DNA from 4 places in the Rossellomorea sp. GCM10028870 genome. Region 1 is predicted to be linked to each of the others. Evidence: riboswitches for the same ligand, from Rfam matches in the RefSeq annotation. Region 1 holds a riboswitch; each other region holds the start of a gene.
The links. A riboswitch is a leader RNA that binds a small molecule or an ion and turns the genes downstream of it on or off. The one in region 1 is predicted to bind cobalamin.
Positions count from the first base shown of each region.

Region 2: it holds a riboswitch for cobalamin, as region 1 does, so the genes downstream of both, ACFQWC_RS11270 (acyl-CoA thioesterase) here and metE (5-methyltetrahydropteroyltriglutamate--homocysteine S-methyltransferase) in region 1, are expected to answer to the same signal.
Region 3: it holds a riboswitch for cobalamin, as region 1 does, so the genes downstream of both, ACFQWC_RS09070 (ribonucleoside-diphosphate reductase subunit alpha) here and metE (5-methyltetrahydropteroyltriglutamate--homocysteine S-methyltransferase) in region 1, are expected to answer to the same signal.
Region 4: it holds a riboswitch for cobalamin, as region 1 does, so the genes downstream of both, ACFQWC_RS04895 (ABC transporter substrate-binding protein) here and metE (5-methyltetrahydropteroyltriglutamate--homocysteine S-methyltransferase) in region 1, are expected to answer to the same signal.

Region 1 covers NZ_JBHTGN010000006.1:174,728-179,810, forward strand. Annotated here, with positions in the region: gene ACFQWC_RS21375 (hypothetical protein) at 1-15, opposite strand, end outside; gene metE (5-methyltetrahydropteroyltriglutamate--homocysteine S-methyltransferase) at 135-2,435, opposite strand; cobalamin riboswitch at 2,589-2,773, opposite strand; SAM riboswitch class I at 2,843-2,953, opposite strand; gene ACFQWC_RS21385 (hypothetical protein) at 3,051-3,248, opposite strand; gene thiC (phosphomethylpyrimidine synthase ThiC) at 3,226-4,983, opposite strand.
Region 2 covers NZ_JBHTGN010000002.1:71,586-76,668, forward strand. Annotated here, with positions in the region: gene ade (adenine deaminase) at 1-1,429, shown strand, start outside; gene ACFQWC_RS11265 (flotillin family protein) at 1,730-3,241, opposite strand; cobalamin riboswitch at 3,444-3,632, shown strand; gene ACFQWC_RS11270 (acyl-CoA thioesterase) at 3,780-4,253, shown strand; gene ACFQWC_RS11275 (helix-turn-helix domain-containing protein) at 4,568-5,083, shown strand, end outside.
Region 3 covers NZ_JBHTGN010000001.1:1,763,176-1,768,258, reverse strand. Annotated here, with positions in the region: gene ACFQWC_RS09075 (SurA N-terminal domain-containing protein) at 1-189, opposite strand, end outside; cobalamin riboswitch at 858-1,038, shown strand; gene ACFQWC_RS09070 (ribonucleoside-diphosphate reductase subunit alpha) at 1,185-3,431, shown strand; gene ACFQWC_RS09065 (ribonucleotide-diphosphate reductase subunit beta) at 3,451-4,488, shown strand; gene ACFQWC_RS09060 (aldehyde dehydrogenase family protein) at 4,526-5,083, opposite strand, start outside.
Region 4 covers NZ_JBHTGN010000001.1:931,518-936,600, forward strand. Annotated here, with positions in the region: gene ACFQWC_RS04880 (phytoene desaturase family protein) at 1-513, shown strand, start outside; gene ACFQWC_RS04885 (hypothetical protein) at 570-722, opposite strand; gene msrA (peptide-methionine (S)-S-oxide reductase MsrA) at 803-1,342, opposite strand; cobalamin riboswitch at 1,643-1,844, shown strand; gene ACFQWC_RS04895 (ABC transporter substrate-binding protein) at 1,981-2,943, shown strand; gene ACFQWC_RS04900 (FecCD family ABC transporter permease) at 2,906-3,964, shown strand; gene ACFQWC_RS04905 (adenosylcobinamide amidohydrolase) at 3,961-5,083, shown strand, end outside.

The DNA.
Region 1 (5,083 bases):
GGCTATGTATGGCATTTTCTTTCTCTCCTTATGAGCAGGACGCACTTCCTTTCACCTGCGCCCTGCGTTTTGTAAAGGTGGATCACACGAGCGTACAGCTACACTCGATCATATTTCTCTTCGTTCTCCGTCTATTATCTTTCATTTTTAAGAAGCACTTCTTCACGCACTTGTTCCGCAGCTTCCACCATGGTTTTAAGAGCTAAGACCGTCTCATCGATCCCACGTGTTTTCAAACCACAATCCGGGTTGACCCAGAATAAATGGGGATCCAGCACTTCCAGAGCCCGATGTATATTGCGGATTAATTCTTCACGTTTCGGCACCCGTGGACTATGAATGTCATATACCCCGAGACCAATCCCTTTGTCATACGTATAATCTTCAAAAACATGGATCAACTCCCCATGACTTCTTGATGTTTCAATCGAGATGACATCAGCATCCAGATCACTGATGGCATCTATAATATCTTCAAAATCCGAATAGCACATATGTGTGTGGACCTGGGTTTGCTTCTGTACAGATGAAGTGGCCAATCTGAAGGCATAAACGGCAGCCTTTAGATATTCCTCCCAATTTTCACTCTTTAAAGGCAGACCTTCCCTAAGTGCCGGCTCATCGACTTGTATCATGCGAATCCCATGGGCTTCTAATTCCTCTATCTCTTTTTGGAGAGAAAGTGCGATTTGATTCGATACTTCATATCGTGATATATCATTCCGAATAAATGACCAATTTAGAATCGTGATCGGGCCCGTTAACATCCCTTTAACCGGTTTATCGGTTAATGATTGGGTATATACGGTTTCTTTAACCGTCATCGGTTCTTTAAAATTCACATCACCGTAAATGAGTGGTGGCTTCACACATCTGGAACCGTATGATTGTACCCATCCAAACTTCGTAAATTGAAAACCTTCTAATTTCTCACCAAAGAATTCAACCATATCAGTCCGCTCGAATTCCCCATGTACAAACACATCAAGACCTATTTGTTCCTGAATTTCAATCCAGCGTTTTATTTCCGCATGAATATATTGTTGATACTCCCCATCAGAAAGTTCTCCCTTCCTCCATTTCAACCTTTGCCTTCTTACTTCCTGGGTTTGAGGAAAACTTCCTATGGTAGTGGTAGGTAGAAAAGGTAATGAAAAGTACTTCGCCTGTTCCAGTTTACGAATATGGAAAGGATCCTTTCTCCCTACATTATCGGGTTGCAATTCCTCAACCTCTTCCTGCACCTCCCTATTATTGCGCAGGGGTGATTCGTTTAAATTCTTAATCGCCGTTACACTTTGAGCAATCTCATCTTCTATTGTCTCGACTCCCTCACGAATCCCCTTCGTTAAAATTGTGATTTCATGTAATTTCTCATCAGCAAATGATAGAGCGTCAATGAGAGGTGTATCAATTGCTTCTTCATTCTGCAAGGTTACAGGTACATGAAGTAAACTGCATGATGGTTGTATGATCAAGCGATCACTCGGAACATACCCTGCAATGAACGATAGAAGCGAATGGGTATCAGCAAGATTACTTCTCCAAATATTCCTGCCATCAAGAATGCCGGCAGCCAGGAATTTATCTTTAGGAAAACCAAATCTTTTCAGCGCCGCCAAATTCTTACCACGATCATGCATAAAATCTATCCCTATGCCGTCCACTGGGAGTGCTAACACCCGCTGGTACCTTTCCAAACTATCATAATAGGTTTGGAGGATGATCTTTAACCCGGGGCAGGATTCTTTAAGTGTTTGATAGACTTCTTTAAATTGATCCATCTCTTCATCCCCGATGGATGTGCACAAGATCGGTTCATCCATTTGTACCCACTCTACACCCTCTTCCTGTAAATCACGCAATACTTCAGCATAAAGAGGGACAAATTGATCAACGATGGTTTTATAGTCCCCGTTATCATACCCTTTGGACAATTTCACAAATGTGAACGGACCTAAGATAACCGGTTTTCCTTCTATACCCAGTTTTTCTTTTGCCTCCCTAAAAAAATGGAGGGGACGATTTTCCACCAACCGGGGAACGATCCCATCAAGTTCAGGGACGAGATAGTGATAGTTGGTGTTAAACCATTTTGTCATTTCCAGTGCCACCGCGTCCTTTGATCCTCTGGCCATTTCAAAATACGTTTCAAGAGAGACCTTACCCCCACCATAATGAAACCTCTTAGGAACCAAGCCGAACATGACGGCTGTATCAAGCACATGATCATATGAGCTGAAATCTCCAACCGGAATCAAATCAATTCCCTGATCCAGTTGCTTCTTCAAATGGTTGACTCGTATTTCCTCCATTTGTTCTAAGAAGGAATCCTTTTCAATCTTCCCTGCCCAAAATTGTTCCAGCGTCTTTTTCCATTCACGCTTTTCACCGATTCTTGGATATCCTAAATTTGAACTGATCACCTTACTCATTCAATCCTCACTCCTTATACTTGATATGGTTGTCATCAACAAAAAAATCTCCCTTTCAAATGAAAGAGAGATTCATACGCATCACTAACTTGAGTTGAGACAATCTTGTATTCTCAACACGTATTCCTCACCCCTCTCTATATCCACGTAGAGCATAAGCGCATACAACAGGCAGGTCTCCTGACTTAGGTTCACAGCTTCTTATCCCTTCCCATTTCAACAGAAATAGTGGTTGAATGATAAGTCGCTCCCCATTACAGTGGCGGGACCGTGCCGGATTTTCACCGGTCTTCCCTTTTAGCTGAGCATGACTCAGCACCTATTGCATTTGTCTATTTAATTTTTCTTTCATAAAAACGAAAAGCCCTCTCTTGCGAAAGAGAGGGCTTCATGTTTATGAGAATCCTCTCTTATTTTCCAAAGCAAAGTGCTTTGCAGGAATTAGCACCTTTTCAACACATCGGTTGAATGGTTGCCGGGTTTCACAGGGCCAGTCCCTCCACCACTCTCAATAAGAGTTACAAATATATTCATTTACTATTCCGAAATTTGTAATAATCGTAGCACGGTACATATAAGCTGTCAAAAGAAATTTAATTCATACCTTACACGTTTCTAATAATAGGTACTTTCTACATAATGACATTTGATACAAGATCTTGTTACATCCGTTTCATAAAAGACATGTCTGCAGTTTTCCTGAATGCTCTTCACTTCTTTTTCGAGTTGGATGACTCTCTGATTGAGCTTTACGATCTCATTCTTCAATTTCAGTACATGACAAGAAGGTTTATCGATAGATGTTTGATCCATTTTCCACAAACTCCTTCGATTTTTCTTTCAATCCTTTTTCTATTTCCTTATGAGCATCATTCATGCTAGTCTCCTTCATTCCCCTTATGTCATGTGATATTCTCATTGAACAAAATTTCGGGCCACACATTGAACAAAAATGGGCCGTTTTTGCCCCTTCTGCAGGAAGTGTTTCATCATGATACTCCCTTGCACGCTCCGGGTCCAGGGATAAATTAAATTGGTCATTCCATCTAAATTCAAATCGAGCCTTAGAAACGGCATTATCTCTGACTTGTGCCCCTGGATGGCCTTTCGCCAAATCCGCTGCATGTGCTGCGATTTTATAAGCAATGACACCTTCTCTCACATCATCTTTATTCGGTAATCCCAGATGCTCTTTCGGTGTTACATAGCACAGCATGGCTGTCCCAAACCAACCGATCATGGTAGCCCCTATGGCGGAAGTAATGTGATCATACCCCGGTGCAATATCTGTCGTTAATGGCCCCAAGGTATAAAAAGGAGCTTCATGACAGATTTCCATTTGCTTATCCACATTCTCTTTAATCATATGCATCGGTACATGACCAGGGCCTTCAATCATGACTTGTACATCATGCTTCCAAGCAATTTTGGTTAGCTCGCCTAATGTTTCAAGCTCGGCAAACTGTGCTTCATCATTCGCATCAGCAATTGATCCGGGTCTTAAACCATCTCCTAAGGAAACGGAGATATCATAGGCTTTTAAAATCTTACATATATCTTCAAAATGGGAATAAAGAAAGTTCTCTTTATGATGGGCAAGACACCATTGTGCCATGATTGAACCTCCACGGGAAACAATGCCTGTTGTACGATCAGCCGTCAGATGAATATACCTCAATAAAACACCTGCATGAATGGTGAAATAGTCAACACCCTGCTCCGCCTGTTCGATCAATGTATCCCTGTACACACCCCATGTAAGATTCTCAGCAATTCCGTTTACTTTTTCTAGTGCTTGATAGATCGGTACCGTACCAACAGGGACAGGGGAGTTTCGAATGATCCACTCCCTTGTTGTATGAATGTTTTTACCTGTTGATAAGTCCATTATGGTATCGGCACCCCAACGAGTTGCCCACGTCATTTTCTCCACTTCTTCTTCAACGGAAGATGATACAGAAGAGTTTCCGATATTCGCGTTTATTTTCACATGAAAGTGACGACCGATGATCATCGGTTCACATTCAGGATGATTGATATTGGCAGGAATGATGGCCCTGCCCTTTGCTACTTCTTCTCTTACAAATGAAGGATCAACATTTTCCCGGATAGCGATGAACTCCATTTCCGGTGTAATGATTCCTTTTTTTGCATAGTGCATTTGAGTCACATTACGACCCATTTTTGCCCGTATTGGGGTACGTTTGATAGTAGTGAACGCCTCTACGTGTGCATAAGGATCGTCTCCTTTATAGCCGTTATCTTCCGGTTCGATTTCACGTCCCGGGTAAGCGGCGACATCCTGACGTTCCAGGATCCACTCTGTGCGAACGGAAGGTAACCCTTTATGAATATCGACTTGGTAACGCTCATCTGTATAAGGTCCGCTTGTATCGTATACACGAACCGGTTCATTCTCTTCAACGCCCAAGGAAACATTCGTCCTACTCAGTTCTATTTCTCTCATCGGTACATTTATGTCTGGTCTTGATCCTCCGACATATACTTTTTTACTGTTTTTAAATTGCGTTTTTAACTCGATCGCCACTTAACTTCTCCTCCTTTTGATTGGATCTTAGAAGTTACTGCGTCAGGCATCCCATTGTTCAACAAAAGGACATGAAGACACAAAAAAGGGTCCTGAATAA
Region 2 (5,083 bases), on a different contig from region 1:
AGACCCCCATGAAATCGGGAATGTATCCGGAGAAGAAGGAATCGGATTCATGCTCGATGATTCAGGGAACATCCCATTAGATGTGTTTACCATGCTTCCATCCTGCGTGCCGGCAACTCCATTTGAAAATGCAGGAGCAACGCTGACAGCCAAAGAGCTGGAACCTTTCTTTACACATGAGCGTGTCATTGGATTGGCAGAGGTAATGGACTATCCTTCCCTTCAAAAAGGCGATGATTCCATTGTCGATAAAATCACTGTCACCTCGGAAAATAGTCATAATATGGACGGACATTTAGCGGGACTTTCCACAAACGCGGTCAATGTTTATAAATCGGCCGGCATTCGAACCGATCATGAATGCACCACCGTCCCTGAAGCATTGGAACGAATACGACGAGGGATGTACCTTCTCATTCGCGAAGGATCCGTGGCCAAGGATTTGAAATCACTTATTGGAGTTGTTAACGATAGAAATGCCCGGCGCTGTCTATTCTGTACAGATGATAAGCACTTGGATGACTTAATCGAGGAAGGCAGCATCGATCACAATATCCGCTTAGCAATTAAGGAAGGGCTCGACCCTCTATTGGCGATTAGCATCGCCTCTTTGAATGCTGCTGAATGTTATGGGTTACACACGAAAGGCGCAATTGCACCTGGATACGATGCGGATTTTGTCTTACTGGATGAACTTAAAACGCTCTCTATCTCAGAGGTGTACAAAGAAGGGAAACTGGTAGCTGCGCATAGTCAGTATGTCGGCGACCCAATCGTAAAACCTGCGCCAAAACCACCTCTGACTTCAACTGTGCATATTCCGAATCTCACTGAAAAGGATCTGCAAATCGAGATAGGCGGAACAAAGGAAGCCCATATTATCGAAATCATCCCTAATCACCTTAGAACCAATAAACGGATTGAAAAGGTTCAAGTAGAAAATGGATTCTTTATCCCTTCCATTCAACAGGACCAACTTAAAATGGCTGTCGTTGAAAGACATAACGGGACAGGAAATATCGGCTTGGGCATTGTAAAAGGATTCGGATTGAAAGAGGGAGCCATCGCTACCACCATTGCCCATGATTCACACAATATTGTCGCAACAGGTACAAATGATCGTGATATCCTGCAAGCCATCGAGGCGCTTAACGAAATGCATGGCGGCCTGGTGATGGTGAGAGACGGAAATGTCATCGCTTCTCTTCCTTTACCGATAGCAGGGTTGATGTCCGATCAGGGATTTGAAGAAGTGGTATCAGGGCTCGACCTGTTGAAGAGCGCCTTTATTGAATTAGGTTTCTCCCGGGACTTCAATCCGTTTCTTACCTTATCATTTCTAACGTTACCTGTGATTCCTCAGTTGAAGCTGACGGACTTGGGGCTATTTGATGTTGAGGGCTCCAAGCATATTAAGGTTGGGGTTTAGGGTATGAATGGGTGTTTGACTGTTGAAATTTGCTCTTTTTTGACAGTTGAATTTTGAGGTGTATTCACCGGTTGAATATCCGGGAGAATTTGACTGTTGAATATTTGAATTTTTTAACATTTGAATTGTCCTCACTCTAAAATAGATCTGCTGTACCAGGTACAATTTATCCGATTTGTACCTGGTACAGTGGTCATAACAACAGGTGCCAGGTACAGAATCAACATCCCGTGCCTGGCACTCTTTTTATCCCACTCAAAAAAAGAGATGCCCCCATATACCCGAGACATCTCCCTCTCATTATTTACTTTGGCTGTCTTCCTTTACCTCTGTTTCTTCCTTTTCGTTCGTCACAGCGACTTCCTTGTCAGCTGTTTCAGAGATCGCTGGCTGATAAGGTCTTTCATGGGATCTATTTGCATATGACTTCAGTAATTCACCTACATCGATGCCAGTCATTTCGCGTAACGGTTCCTGCATATCAAGCATCGTTCTGGTGATGCTTTTCCCAAAGGAAGGAACTCCCTGGCCATTACCGGAATCAATGATTTTAACAGAGTCAATATTGTTAAGAGGCTGAGCAATTTTCTCTGCGAAAACAGGCAGCATTTCGATTAGTTTCTCGGTAATGATGACATCACCATGTTTCTCCATTGCTTCTGCCAGCAGTTTACGGGATTCGGCTTCCGCTTTACCTCGCTCTCTGATAACATCGGCTTCAGCAGAACCTTCTTCTCTGCGTATCTTGGCTTTCGCTTCCCCGTCAATTTCAGCCTTGCGAGCTTCCGCTTCCGCTTTACGAGTGGTTTCGTAGTATTCGGCGTCGGCTTTCGTTTTACGAACTTTTGATTCTTCTGCTTCAAGTTTAACGGCACGTTCACGTTCAAGGAATTGAAGGGTTAACTCTTCCTCTTTCACTTCCTTTGTAAGTTTGGCTTTTTCCAACTCATAGGACTGTTCGGATTTCGCTCTTGCCCGCTCTGTTTCTTCTTTGAAGGCTGCGTCTTTGATGTCCTTCTCTTTTTTCGATTGGGCAATGGTAATTTGACGCTTGTATTCTTCCTCTTTCGCTTCCTGATCGGTTTGGGCACGGTGAATACGGGTTTCACGCTCGGTGTTTGCTTCTGCAATTTCAGCTTGCTTGCGAACCTCGGCGATACGTGGACGACCAAGATTTTTTAAGTATCCATTTTCTTCGTCAGCATCTCTTATGTCCGTTAGCCCGAGTGACGTAATTTTGAAGCCCATAAGATCCAGCTGCTTCTGAGCAATTTCAGATACGTCAGCGTTAAACTTTTCACGGTTGCTGTTGATATCTTCAACCGTCATTTTAGAAAGAATCGCACGAAGATTACTTCCCAGTACCTCAATGATTTCATCTTCAATCTCTTTTTGGTCCTTACCTAGGAACTGCTCGGCATAGTTCGCAATTCCGTTTAATGTGTCTGCCACCTTCACCATGGCCACTGCGTCTGCAACGATTGGTACTCCGCCATTTGTGTAAACTCTCGGTGTCGATAATTTTAATTGGAAGGATGTAAGATTAACAGGTGTAGATGTTTGGAAACGTCTTAATCTGTACCCTCCACCCCTGATGATTTTCATGGAACGCCCTTCCTGGTCGGTGAAAATATTCGTTTCCTTTTCAGGATCCCCCAGTTTCGGTCCGGTAATGATCAGTGCCTGGTTGGATCTCGCTGTACGATAGCGGAACCTCATCCAGAAATAATACGCGATTCCTGCAATAGCTGCAATAACCAGAACAGGAATCAAGAACATGAAAAATCCGATAATACTTAATGATCCTAGCATTCTGACAACCCCTCTCAAACTTTTCTATAAATCAGTCGAGCAACTGATTCACTATTTTATAAAACTTCTAGCTACAATATTATCTACGGAAGGGTTGTAGAAAAGTTTCAATATTTAGGTAAATTTTCTAATTTTAATACAATAATTCCTACCAAATAAAGACCTTACTTCTCATTCCTGTGATAAAATAAAAGCGTTCACAATTTAAACATTGCTCATTGGTGAAGATGATCAGGTCATCTTCTTAAAAGGGAAGTTGGTGAAAGTCCAACGCGGTCCCGCCACTGTAAAGCTGAGATTTCGTATGGATCCACTGTTTCGAATCGAAATGGGAAGGAATATGAAATTGTTGACGCTGAGCCAGGAGACCTGCCAATTGAGAAGAACACAGAGTTCCTACGGGAGATAGGAGGGTGTTGCGCTATATGAGCCAAATGAGGAATCACAGGATTCTGGACGTCCGCTTGAAGTAGCCGCATCTTCTTTTCAAAGGGAGATGCTTTTTTTTATTTCAGAAATTAAACTGGGAGATGAGAAAATGGAACAAGCTTATTCGGTAGAACGTTCACGAACCATACAAACAAAATTGGTACTGCCACCGGACACCAATCATATGCAAACGATTTTTGGAGGGAAAGTCCTTTCCTATATTGATGAAATTGCGGCACTATCAGCAATGAAGCACTCCAGCTCAGTCGTCGTCACGGCATCGATTGACTCCGTCGACTTTTTGTCGTCTGCAACGGTCGGTGATGCGTTAAGTCTGGAAGCCTACGTTACGTCTACAGGTCGAACATCCATGGAAGTATATGTAAAGGTCTACTCTACGAATCTTGTAACGAGTGTCAAAACCCTGACGACTGAATCATTCCTGACGATGGTCGCCGTTGATGAAAATGGTAAGCCCAAGCCGGTACCAAAAGTCATACCAAAGACGGAAGAAGAATCGAGGCTTTTCAATACGGCTCCTTTGCGAAAAGAGCATAGAAAAAATCGTGCGCTTATTTTGTGAAAAGTCCCTGATTGCTAACTCTCCTAATAAACAAGAACACTCAGAGCTTCTCTAGGCTTTGAGTGTTTATAAGGGCTAGTCTATTGATCCAAATTGGAATGAAAACGGGGTTGGTTTTAGAGCGGGAAGTCATCCAGGATTCCTTCTTCTGGTGAAAGAAGTACAGGATCAACTCTAGGAAGAAAAGAGAAAAACAGTATAGAGATGCGATTTGGATGTTATTGCCTTCAGACCTCCGTCTTGTTCTAAACCTATAGAATACCGAGAAAATATTTCCTATAATGGATAATAAAATAGTTCATTTGGGGTGTAGTATGATCGAAGGTAAATTAATTAAATTTCATCGTGAAGATTCGGGTTTGACTCAAGAGCAGCTTGCACAGGGGATCTGCTCTACCACACATCTAAGTAAAATCGAAAGAGGGATCACAGAGTATTCCAGTGAAATTACTGATTTACTGGCAAGGAAGCTTGGAATCAATATGGAAGTCGAACGTTCTCGGTATCATTCGTTACAGGCTAAATTATCTGAATGGAATGATGCAATTATTATGATTCGAACCAATGACATCCATCAACTTAAAGGTGAAATCGAAAAGGAACCTTTAAGGTTTCTATCTGACTTCATCATTCAATACAACCTTTTCCTGGCAAGATATTATTTATTTTTGAACAAGCATGGAAAAGCCAAGGAAATCCTGGGCATGTTCGAAAACAAAAACTATCCTCTATCCCCTTTCGAACAAAATTTATTACTTCATGTCAAAGGGATCTACTATCATTCAACAAGACAATTTAACACTTGCATAAATGTATTGAAACAGATTGAC
Region 3 (5,083 bases), on a different contig from region 1:
CTTTTGTTCATCCATTTTCTTCTGCATTTCTTCCATCTGCTTAGCTTGCTCCTCTTGAGCCTGTCCATCGCTTTTTTCTTCTGTCTTCGCTTTATCTTCAGCTTGTTTTTGGCTCTCCTCGTTCGAACCGCAAGCGGCTAGTCCAATCGTTAGTAATGCTAATAGTAAAGTCGTTAATAATTTTTTCATAATAGACTCCTTTCAGAACTAAGGTGTGATTTCGAAAAAAATCACTTAATGCGCATTTTAAATGAAAAAACCGTAAAAAGAAAGTATTTAAGCTGAAAAGTATTGATTGTAATAAGGTTGAAATACATTAAATTGCTTATATGGTCCCTCTTTCACTATTGTGTATGCGGTTACATTTGAACTGAAAGCTCCCGGGTAGAAATGAAATTGTAAGAGGATTTTCACATACATTAAAGCCGAACTAAAAAAAAGAGGCTGTTTAAATCGAGTTCATTCTCCATTTAAACAGCCAATAAAAAATATTGGGGACCAAAGAATACTGTCAAACAACCTTCTATTTGAATTATAGAGAGTGGGAACATTTTCTTCAACTAACATGTAGGAAGGTGTCGGCTGACTAGTGTCCATTTGAAGGTTGTATTCAATCTTCTCCTATTCTTTTCATGGAAAATAATAATTATAAGCATATTTCATAGGAAGGATTTATCCTTCCTTCTGTTCAACTTATTACAACTCTTGACTTTACGAGTGTAATAGAGTGATACTATTAAAAGATTTCAACTTCTAAACAAAGTGAATAGTTCCACTTGTAAATTCATTTTTAATCGTTTATGATGATACAGAACACAACATTTAGTGTTATGTTTGATGATTTTAACAATATATTGATTATAACCTGTGAATAGGGTGTCTGAATGGACTTAAAAGGGAATCCGGTGTGAATCCGGAGCTGTCCCCGCAACTGTAAGTGCTGACGAAATAAGGAACTGCCACTGTCTTATACGATGGGAAGGCCTTAGAGTAGGGTGAAGCATGAGTCAGGAGACCTGCCTTATTTATTCACGTGTTATCTTCTTCGGGAATTGGGAGGATAAAGCGAGGATTGTAATAGGCTTTAAGTCTATGTACATATCTCCGTATATATTAGGCCCATCCTTCTGAAGGATGGGCTTTTTTGAATCCTATCCACACTGTATAAATTGGGAGGAATATTTATGTCAATCGTATCACAAGAGCAGCGACTAATAGTGGAAGCAGAGGAGATTATAACAAGTCTCCACAGTCGTTTTCCACAGCTCCATTTTAAAGAATTCGATGAAAAGATTTTTATGTATGCTAACGGACAGTCTGTACTGAGTAAAGAAAAGCTTTATCATTTCATGATTCTCACTGCAGTTGAACGTATTTCTGCCCATGAACCCGATTGGACCTATGTGGCTGCAACACTTTATTTAAAAAACCTTTATCGTACAGTTGCTAATTCCAGGGGAATTGAAAAAGACAAGTTATACAGTTCCTTTAATAAATCAATTCACGAGTTGACTGATCGGAAATTATATACGTCAGCCCTGCTCGAATCTTATACAAAAGAAGATATAGACTTCCTGGCAACGATCATGGATTCATCTAAAGATCAATTGTTTACTTACATAGGGATCGTCACATTAACAGAGCGGTATTTAACAAAATCCCATGATGGAAAGATTCTTGAATTACCACAAGAGCGATTATTGATCATTGCCATGACTCTCTTTATGAACGAACCGCGTGATAAGCGGATGGCGCTCATTCAGGAAGCGTATTGGGCACTATCCAATTTGTATATGACGGTAGCCACCCCTACATTCGCCAATGCGGGGAAAAGTCATGGTCAGTTATCAAGTTGTTTTATTGATACGGTGGCAGATGATTTAAGGAGCATTTATGACAGCAATACAGATGTTTCCACATTAAGTAAAAACGGTGGAGGCCTGGGTATCTATTTAGGGAAAGTCCGAAGCAGAGGAAGTGATATTAAAGGCTTCAAGGGTGTAAGTTCAGGTGTTATTCCATGGATGAAGCAATTAAATAACACGGCCGTATCGGTTGATCAATTAGGCCAGCGTCAAGGAGCAATCGCTGTATATTTAGATGTATGGCATAAGGATATTTTTCCTTTTCTTGATACGCGATTAAATAATGGAGATGAAAGGCAGCGTACTCATGACCTCTTCACAGGTGTCAGCTTACCTGATTTATTTATGGAGCAAGTGGAGAAAAGAGGGGAATGGTATTTATTTGATCCTCATGAAGTGAAAATAGGCATGGGTTTTTCACTGGAAGATTACTATGACGAAAAGGATGGAGAAGGCTCGTTCAGGGATAAGTACTGGGAGTGTGTAGAAAACCCTGACCTTTCAAGGGAAGTGGTCCCAGCGATTGAAATTTTCAAGCGGATCATGATTTCCCAGCTTGAAACGGGAACACCCTATATGTTTTACCGAGATACAGTCAATCGGCTAAATGCCAATCAGCATAAGGGGATGATTTACTGCAGTAATTTATGTACGGAAATCGCCCAGAATATGAGTGCGACCATTATGGAAGAAGAGGTCATAAAGGACGGGAAAATCATTACCTATAAATCTCCGGGAGATTATGTCGTCTGTAATCTGGCATCTGTTTCTTTAGCTAAAACGGTAATGGATGATGAGCTGGAAAGAGTGGTGTCCATAGGAGTAAGATTACTGGATAATGTCATTGATATAAATAAACTTCCAGTCCTGCAAGCCCAACTGACAAACAGGCGCTATAGAGGGATTGGATTAGGAACCTTTGGGTGGCATCACCTTCTTGCTTTAAAAGGGTTGAAATGGGAGAGCGATGAAGCCGTTGATTATTGTGATTCCTTATACGAGGATGTTGCCTATTACACGATTAAAGCCAGTCATGAATTAGCAATAGAAAAAGGATCTTATCCATATTTCAGCGGTTCAGATTGGTCCACCGGAGAGTATTTTTCCAAAAAAGGATATTCAGGACCAAGGTGGAATGTACTCAGGGAGGAAGTTTCTACTAAAGGGATACGAAACGGATATTTAATGGCCGTCGCCCCTAATTCATCCACCTCGATCATAGCCGGATCCACAGCAAGTATAGATCCTTTGTTCAGATTAGAGTACTCAGAAGAAAAGAAAGATTATAAGATTCCTGTTACAGCCCCTGATTTATCACCTAAGACAACCTGGTATTACAAAACGGCCTATAACGTAGATCAGCACTGGAGTATTAAACAAAATGAGAAGAGACAGCGTCATATAGATCAGGGAATATCGTTTAACTTGTATGTGCGAAATGATATCAAGGCGATAGAGTTATTATCTCTTCATTTAGATGCATGGAAGTCAGGGTTGAAAACGACCTATTATGTGAGATCAACATCTGTTTCGAATTTTGAAGAATGTGAAAGCTGCCATAGCTAACCGGGAGGAAGATGATAACGTGAATGGATTGAAGAAGCGAATCTTAATAGATTCAGAGGCACCAAATAAATCAACAGGTATCGTAAATGGGAAAAGTTCGAATATATTGAACTGGGATGATGTCAGGTTCTCATGGGCATATCCGAAATATAAGAGAATGCTCGGGAATTTCTGGACACCTTTTGAAATCAATATGGCAAAGGATATTAAACAATTTCCGAATCTTTCATCGAGAGAGCAGGAGTCCTTTTTAAAAATCATCGGTTTACTGGCTCTACTTGATAGTGTGCAGACAGATTACGCCGGTAAAGTGGCAGACTATCTGACGGATTCCAGCTTAAATGCGCTGATGATCATTCTTGCACAGCAAGAGGTTGTACACAATCATTCCTATAGCTATGTATTATCGAGTATCGTGTCAAAAAAGAAACAGGATGAAGTGTTTGATTTCTGGAAGAACGATCCAATCTTAAAGAAGCGGAATGAATTTATTACGAATGGGTATAAGGGCTTCGTAGAATCTCCTACCATTGCGAATCTATTAAAATCGATCATTTATGATGTGATTCTAGAAGGTTTGTTCTTTTACTCCGGATTTGCCTTTTTCTATAATTTGGCCAGAAATCAAAAAATGGTGGCGACCTCTACGATGATTAATTACATCAATCGGGATGAACAGCTGCATGTTGGCTTATTTGAAAAAATATTTAAAGAAGTACTGAACGAGAACCCCTCTTATCATACGGAAGAGCTGCGCGACTTTGGACATGATGCTTTCAAACAGGCAGCTATCCTGGAAATAGAGTGGGGAAGGGAAATCATCGGATCTCACGTTGATGGGCTGTTAATGAGCGACCTTGAAGATTATATTAAGTTCATGGCGAATAAAAGAGCCAAACAGTTAGGCTTTGAAGAACCATTCCAAGGGTATAAATCGAATCCTCTAAAATGGATCATTGCTTATCAGGAAGTGGATAGAGGGAAGACCGATTTCTTTGAACAAAAATCAAGGCAATATACCAAGACATCAGATGCTAATGGGTTCGATGAACTATAAAGACAAGAAAGCGAGTCATCAAGACTCGCTTTTCTTATTATCTCTCTTCAATAAATGGCCCGTAGTCTCTTCTCTTGTGCTGAACGGCAACCCATTTGACGGTTGTGAACTCTTCGAGGGCCCATACTCCGTTAAAGCGGCCAAGACCAGAATCCTTTTCTCCGCCAAATGGCATATGAGGCTCATCATTCACAGGTTCATCATTTATATGAATCATCCCGGTCTGTACTTGGTGTGCAAGATTCGTCGCCCTCTCAATGGAGGATGAATGTACAGCCCCGCTCAACCCATAAGGATGTTCATTGGCAAGTACAATCGCTTCTTCTTCATCTTCAAAAGGTATGATTGCGGCCACAGGTCCGAAGATTTCGTTCTTCGAGATCGGCATCGAGTTTGTGACGTGGGTTAATACGGTAGGCTGCAATAAGTTTTTATCAGCGTTGCCTCCTAATACAACTTCCGCTCCTTGTTCCTTGCTGCTTTCAATATCCTTCAGAATGCGGTCTACTTGATCTTGATCGATTAAAGGACCGATATGGGTTGTTTTATGTGAAGGATCTCCTGCATTTAGTTCTTTTACACGAGATACAAAAGC
Region 4 (5,083 bases), on a different contig from region 1:
AAGGATCCAAAAAAAGAATTCAGACAGATCTTCGATGAGCAAAAGCTTTCTGACGATCCGACGATTTACATCGGCATCTCGTCGAAATCGGATTCCACACAGGCTCCTGAAGGGAAAGAAAACATGTTTGTGTTAACACATGTGCCTCCATTAAAAGAGGGGGAAGATTGGGCACAATACAAAGAATCTTATCGCCTCAAAGTCCTGGATAAGCTTGAGAAAATGGGCGTAACCAATTTAAGGGATCATATAGAATACGAATATACCTTCACTCCAAACGACATTCAAACCCTTTATGGGGCGAATGGTGGATCGATCTATGGTACTGTCACAGACCGGAAGCTTAACGGCGGTTTCAAGATTCCGAACAAGAGCAGAGTGCTCTCTAATATGTATTTTGTTGGAGGTTCAACCCATCCGGGTGGAGGTGTGCCAATGGTCACGCTTTCTGGACAACTTACGGCGGAATTGATCTTAGATGAACAAGTGAAGGTAAACCGTTTTATAGGATAAAAAAAATATAAGGTGATGGTTTGATGCATGATTACCATCACCTTATATTTTCATTTTCATTCAGAACTATGATTATCCACCGTATCAGAATTATTCACTTTCGCCTCGTCTTCAGCTGGATAGGGATCAAAGAAGTTCACCAGTTTCCCTGGCCCTTCATATCCAACGACTTGCTCTTTATCTTCTTTAACGTGATCATTTTTCTTCATATAAAAACTCCTTTCTGCCAATTAGTTTGGCGAAAGGAGTTTTTTTCATTCTCGGGGAATGATACATTTTTTTAAAGCCCTTAAGCTTTTGGGTTATCCCAATGACTCTCAATAAATTCGTCACGACCGGATTTCGCCCGGTCTTGTTTATATTCATCGGGATTCTTTTTGTAGAACTTTTGATGATATTCTTCTGCCTGGTAGAAGGTTGAGGCAGGTAGGATCTTTGTGACGATTGGATTTTTGAATCGTCCACTTTCTTCTATTTCTTTCTTCGAGTTTTCTGCTAATTGTTTTTGATGATCATTGTGATAGAAAATAGCTGTGCGATACTGGTCACCGCGATCATGGAATTGTCCTCCGTCATCAGTCGGATCAATTTGCGGCCAGTATAGTTCTAATAATCTTTCATAGGGAAAGAGAGCAGGGTCGAAGGTAATTTGAACAGCTTCATAATGTCCGCTGTTACCGGCTTTGATATCCTGATAGGTAGGGTTTTCAAGATGGCCCCCTGAATAACCTGATACGACGTCAATAATACCCGGTAGTTCATCAAATGGTTTTACCATACACCAAAAACAACCCCCGGCAAAAGTAGCGAACTCTTTCTTTTCATTCATTGCGAAAACCTCCTATACATATGCCACTCTAAAGTAGTAAAGCAATAGCTTGAAAAAGATTCTATCATGAAAGGGAGGAAGCGACAATCAATTAGCATCAAAGCTTCTTTGCCTATATGGTTTACTATAAGTGGGCAATTGATAAATCACATAAGCCAAAGCTCTTTTCCTATTCTATAGCCCAGGCATCAACATGCATTATAGAGGTAGATTCAATCATTCTGCAAATTTCCACAAATTCATAAAAATCAATTCACTAACGATGATAACTTGTGTATAATTCATGTGAACGGAACAATTACATATGATACGAGATTAGGTGAAGCGGAAGTTTCGGTAGCAAACTTTTAGCTTCATAATAGGGAAGTTGGTGTAATTCCAACGCGGTCCCGCCACTGTAAATGGAAGTGCGCTGTATGAATGCCACTGTACTAATAGGTATGGGAAGGTGCAGCAAACATTGACCATGAGCCAGGAGACCTGCCTAATGTCTTTCGCACCAAATCTACGCGGATAGAAAGGTGTAATGTGCATGTTTGACGGTATGGAAGCCATTTTTGCATCTTACACAACATCTCTAGTCCCACTAGAGGTGTTTTTTTGTCTGACAATAAGTTCAATTCACAGGGGGAAAAAACATGAAACACTTCAAAATCATTTTCGCACTATTATTATCTTTAGGGATCCTCTCAGCATGCGGTGCTGATGGTGAAAATGTAGAAAAGGGAAAAGGTAATGGAGAAGTCACTAAGGGACAATCTGATTTCCCTTTGTCGGTAAGCGACGCTCTTAGTAATAAAGTTACGCTGGAAGAGCAACCTAAGCATATTGTTTCATTGATTCCAAGCAACACAGAAATCTTATTCGAGTTAGGGTTGAATAAGGAAATTGTGGGGGTTTCAGATTTTGATAATTATCCAAAAGAAGCGGCGGAGAAAGAAAAAATAGGTGGAATGGAATTTAACGTTGAGAAGATTATCAGTCTGAATCCGGATTTGGTTCTCGCTCATGAGTCCACTGCTGTTTCGGCAGAAGAGGGGTTAGAACAGCTTCGAGGTGCAGGGGTAAAGGTATATATCGTACGTGATGCCCATAACTTTGAGGAAGTATACACCACGATGGAAAACATCGGCACATTGGTCGGCAAGAAAGATGAAGCTGAATCCATCATTTCGGAGATGAAAGCTGATCTAGAATCCATTAAGGAAAAAGTCAGTGGTGTCTCCGAAAAGAAAAAAGTGTATATAGAGGTGTCACCTTCGCCTGACATATATTCTACAGGTAAAAATACATTCATCGATCAAATGCTATCACTTGTAAATGCCGAAAATGTGATGAGTGATCAAGAGGGATGGATCCAAGTAAACCAGGAAGCAGTCATCGCATCAAATCCAGACATCATCATTACAACATATGGTTACTACAGCGAAAATCCTAAAGAACAAGTGATGGGCCGGGAAGGATGGAAAGACGTGAGTGCTGTGAAAAATGAGGAAGTTCATGACGTACATTCTGACCTGGTCACACGTACTGGCCCAAGACTGGTTGAAGGAGTAGAGGAAATTGCAAAGTCGATCTATCCGGAGTTATTTACAGAATAAAATATGGATAACATACGGATTGGCAGTATCGTTTTTACTATTCGCTCTTCTTGCCGGTATATCGATTGGAACCATTCCGGTGCCGCCGAAGGACATTTTGTACATCGTCGGAGCTAAATGGTTAGGATACCATTTACCAGAAGAGATTGATCCGATGTTTACAAACATTGTCTTTTCAATTAGATTACCCAGAGTATTATTGGCACTTTTGGTTGGAAGCTCCTTAGCAATCGCAGGAGCTTCTTTTCAAGGACTTTTGCGCAACCCGCTGGCGGATCCGTATACATTGGGTGTGTCTTCAGGAGCATCAGTCGGAGCTGTTATTACATTGTTTTTTAATTGGAGCATTCCGTTCATTGGTAAGTTTACGCTTCCTTTTCTCAGTATTCTTTGTTCGATTATTACCGTGTTCCTCGTATTATGGTTTGCGCAAAAAGTTGAAAGAACAATGAAGGTAGAAACAATCATATTAACAGGAATTATTTTCAGCTCTTTTTTAGGGTCCTTTATTTCCTTAATGATCGCCCTAACTGGAGAAGAATTAAGGCAAATCATTGGTTGGCTTCTTGGAAGTGTATCCATGAGAGGGTGGGATTACATTGCGATTATATTCCCGTTTTTCCTTATTGGAGTGATTTTGTTGTTTTTTAATAGCAAGGAACTGAATGGCATGAGTTTTGGTGAAGAACAAGCCCATCATATCGGGATATCCGTACAAAAGAGAAAACTGCTCATCTTAATTGCAGGAAGTATCCTGACAGGAGCGGCTGTCGCCGTTTCAGGTACGATCGGATTTGTTGGTCTTGTGGTCCCTCATTTTCTACGGAGGATGGTAGGGCATGATCATAAGCATTTACTTCCTTTGTCTATCATAGTAGGCGGAGGCTTTCTCGTTCTGGCGGATCTTATCTCGAGAACCATCATTGCACCCACAGAACTTCCAATCGGAGTGATAACATCCCTAATCGGTGCCCCCATGTTTGCTTATATTCTCCTAAAGAAAAGAGGTCTTTCATCATGATTGATATAAACGGGGTGACTGTTGGATACAACGATAAAAAAATCGTGGAAGACATGAATTTTCATATAGATAAAGGAGAATTCTTTGGGATTCTTGGACCTAACGGCAGTGGAAAGACGACGCTGTTAAAAGCCATGACGGGTCTGCTTCCATTAATGGATGGAACCATCACGTTAAAAGGAAAAAAACTGCATCATTTTTCTTCAAGGGATTTAGCAACACAGTTAGCGGTACTTCCTCAGATATCGACAGAATCCTTCTCCTATGAAGTGAGGGAAACGGTTATGCTTGGGAGATATGCTCACCAGAAAGGTTTTTTTAAAGGAACGACTGAACGTGATGTTGAAATCGTAGAGAGGGTAATGAACCAAACGGGCATTACGTCCTTTCAGCACCGCTACCTTCATGAATTGTCAGGGGGAGAACGGCAGCGGGTGTTCCTAGCACAGGCTCTGGCTCAGGAACCACAGGTCCTGTTGCTTGATGAACCTACTAATCATCTTGATCTATCGTATCAGAAATCACTATTGGATTTAATCAAGAATCAAACGGTACACGAAAAATTAACGGTAATCGCGATCTTTCATGATTTAAATTTAGCAAGTTTATACTGTGATCGCTTACTTCTCTTAGACAAAGGAAGAACCAAACTTCTCCACCACCCGGAAGAGGTTCTGAAAGAGAAACATATAGAAGAGGTGTATCATACAAAGGTTCAAAAACAGGCTCATCCTTTAGTGGCAAAACCTCAAATGGTAATCGTTCCTGAGGAGAGTGCGACAGAGAACTTTGTGTTAGATGAAAGTTACCTAAACGTGAAGGAAGAATACATACATTTCTCTGCCCCTTATCCATTAAAATGCATGTCCTCAGGGATTATTGGTGCAGGAATAGGCTGGTACAAGCACTTTATCAATCGTAAAGTCCCTGCAGATTATGACTGCCCGGATTATCAAGAGGATATGAAAGAATTTCTTGTTCAAAGGAACCTGGATCCCTCATTGTCTGTAGGCATGATGACGGCTCTTCCTTTAAATAATATGGTATGTGATCATTTCGAAGTTCAGGGGCATTCCATATTCGTTGTGGTGACAGCAGGTATCGGGAATGCGATTGATA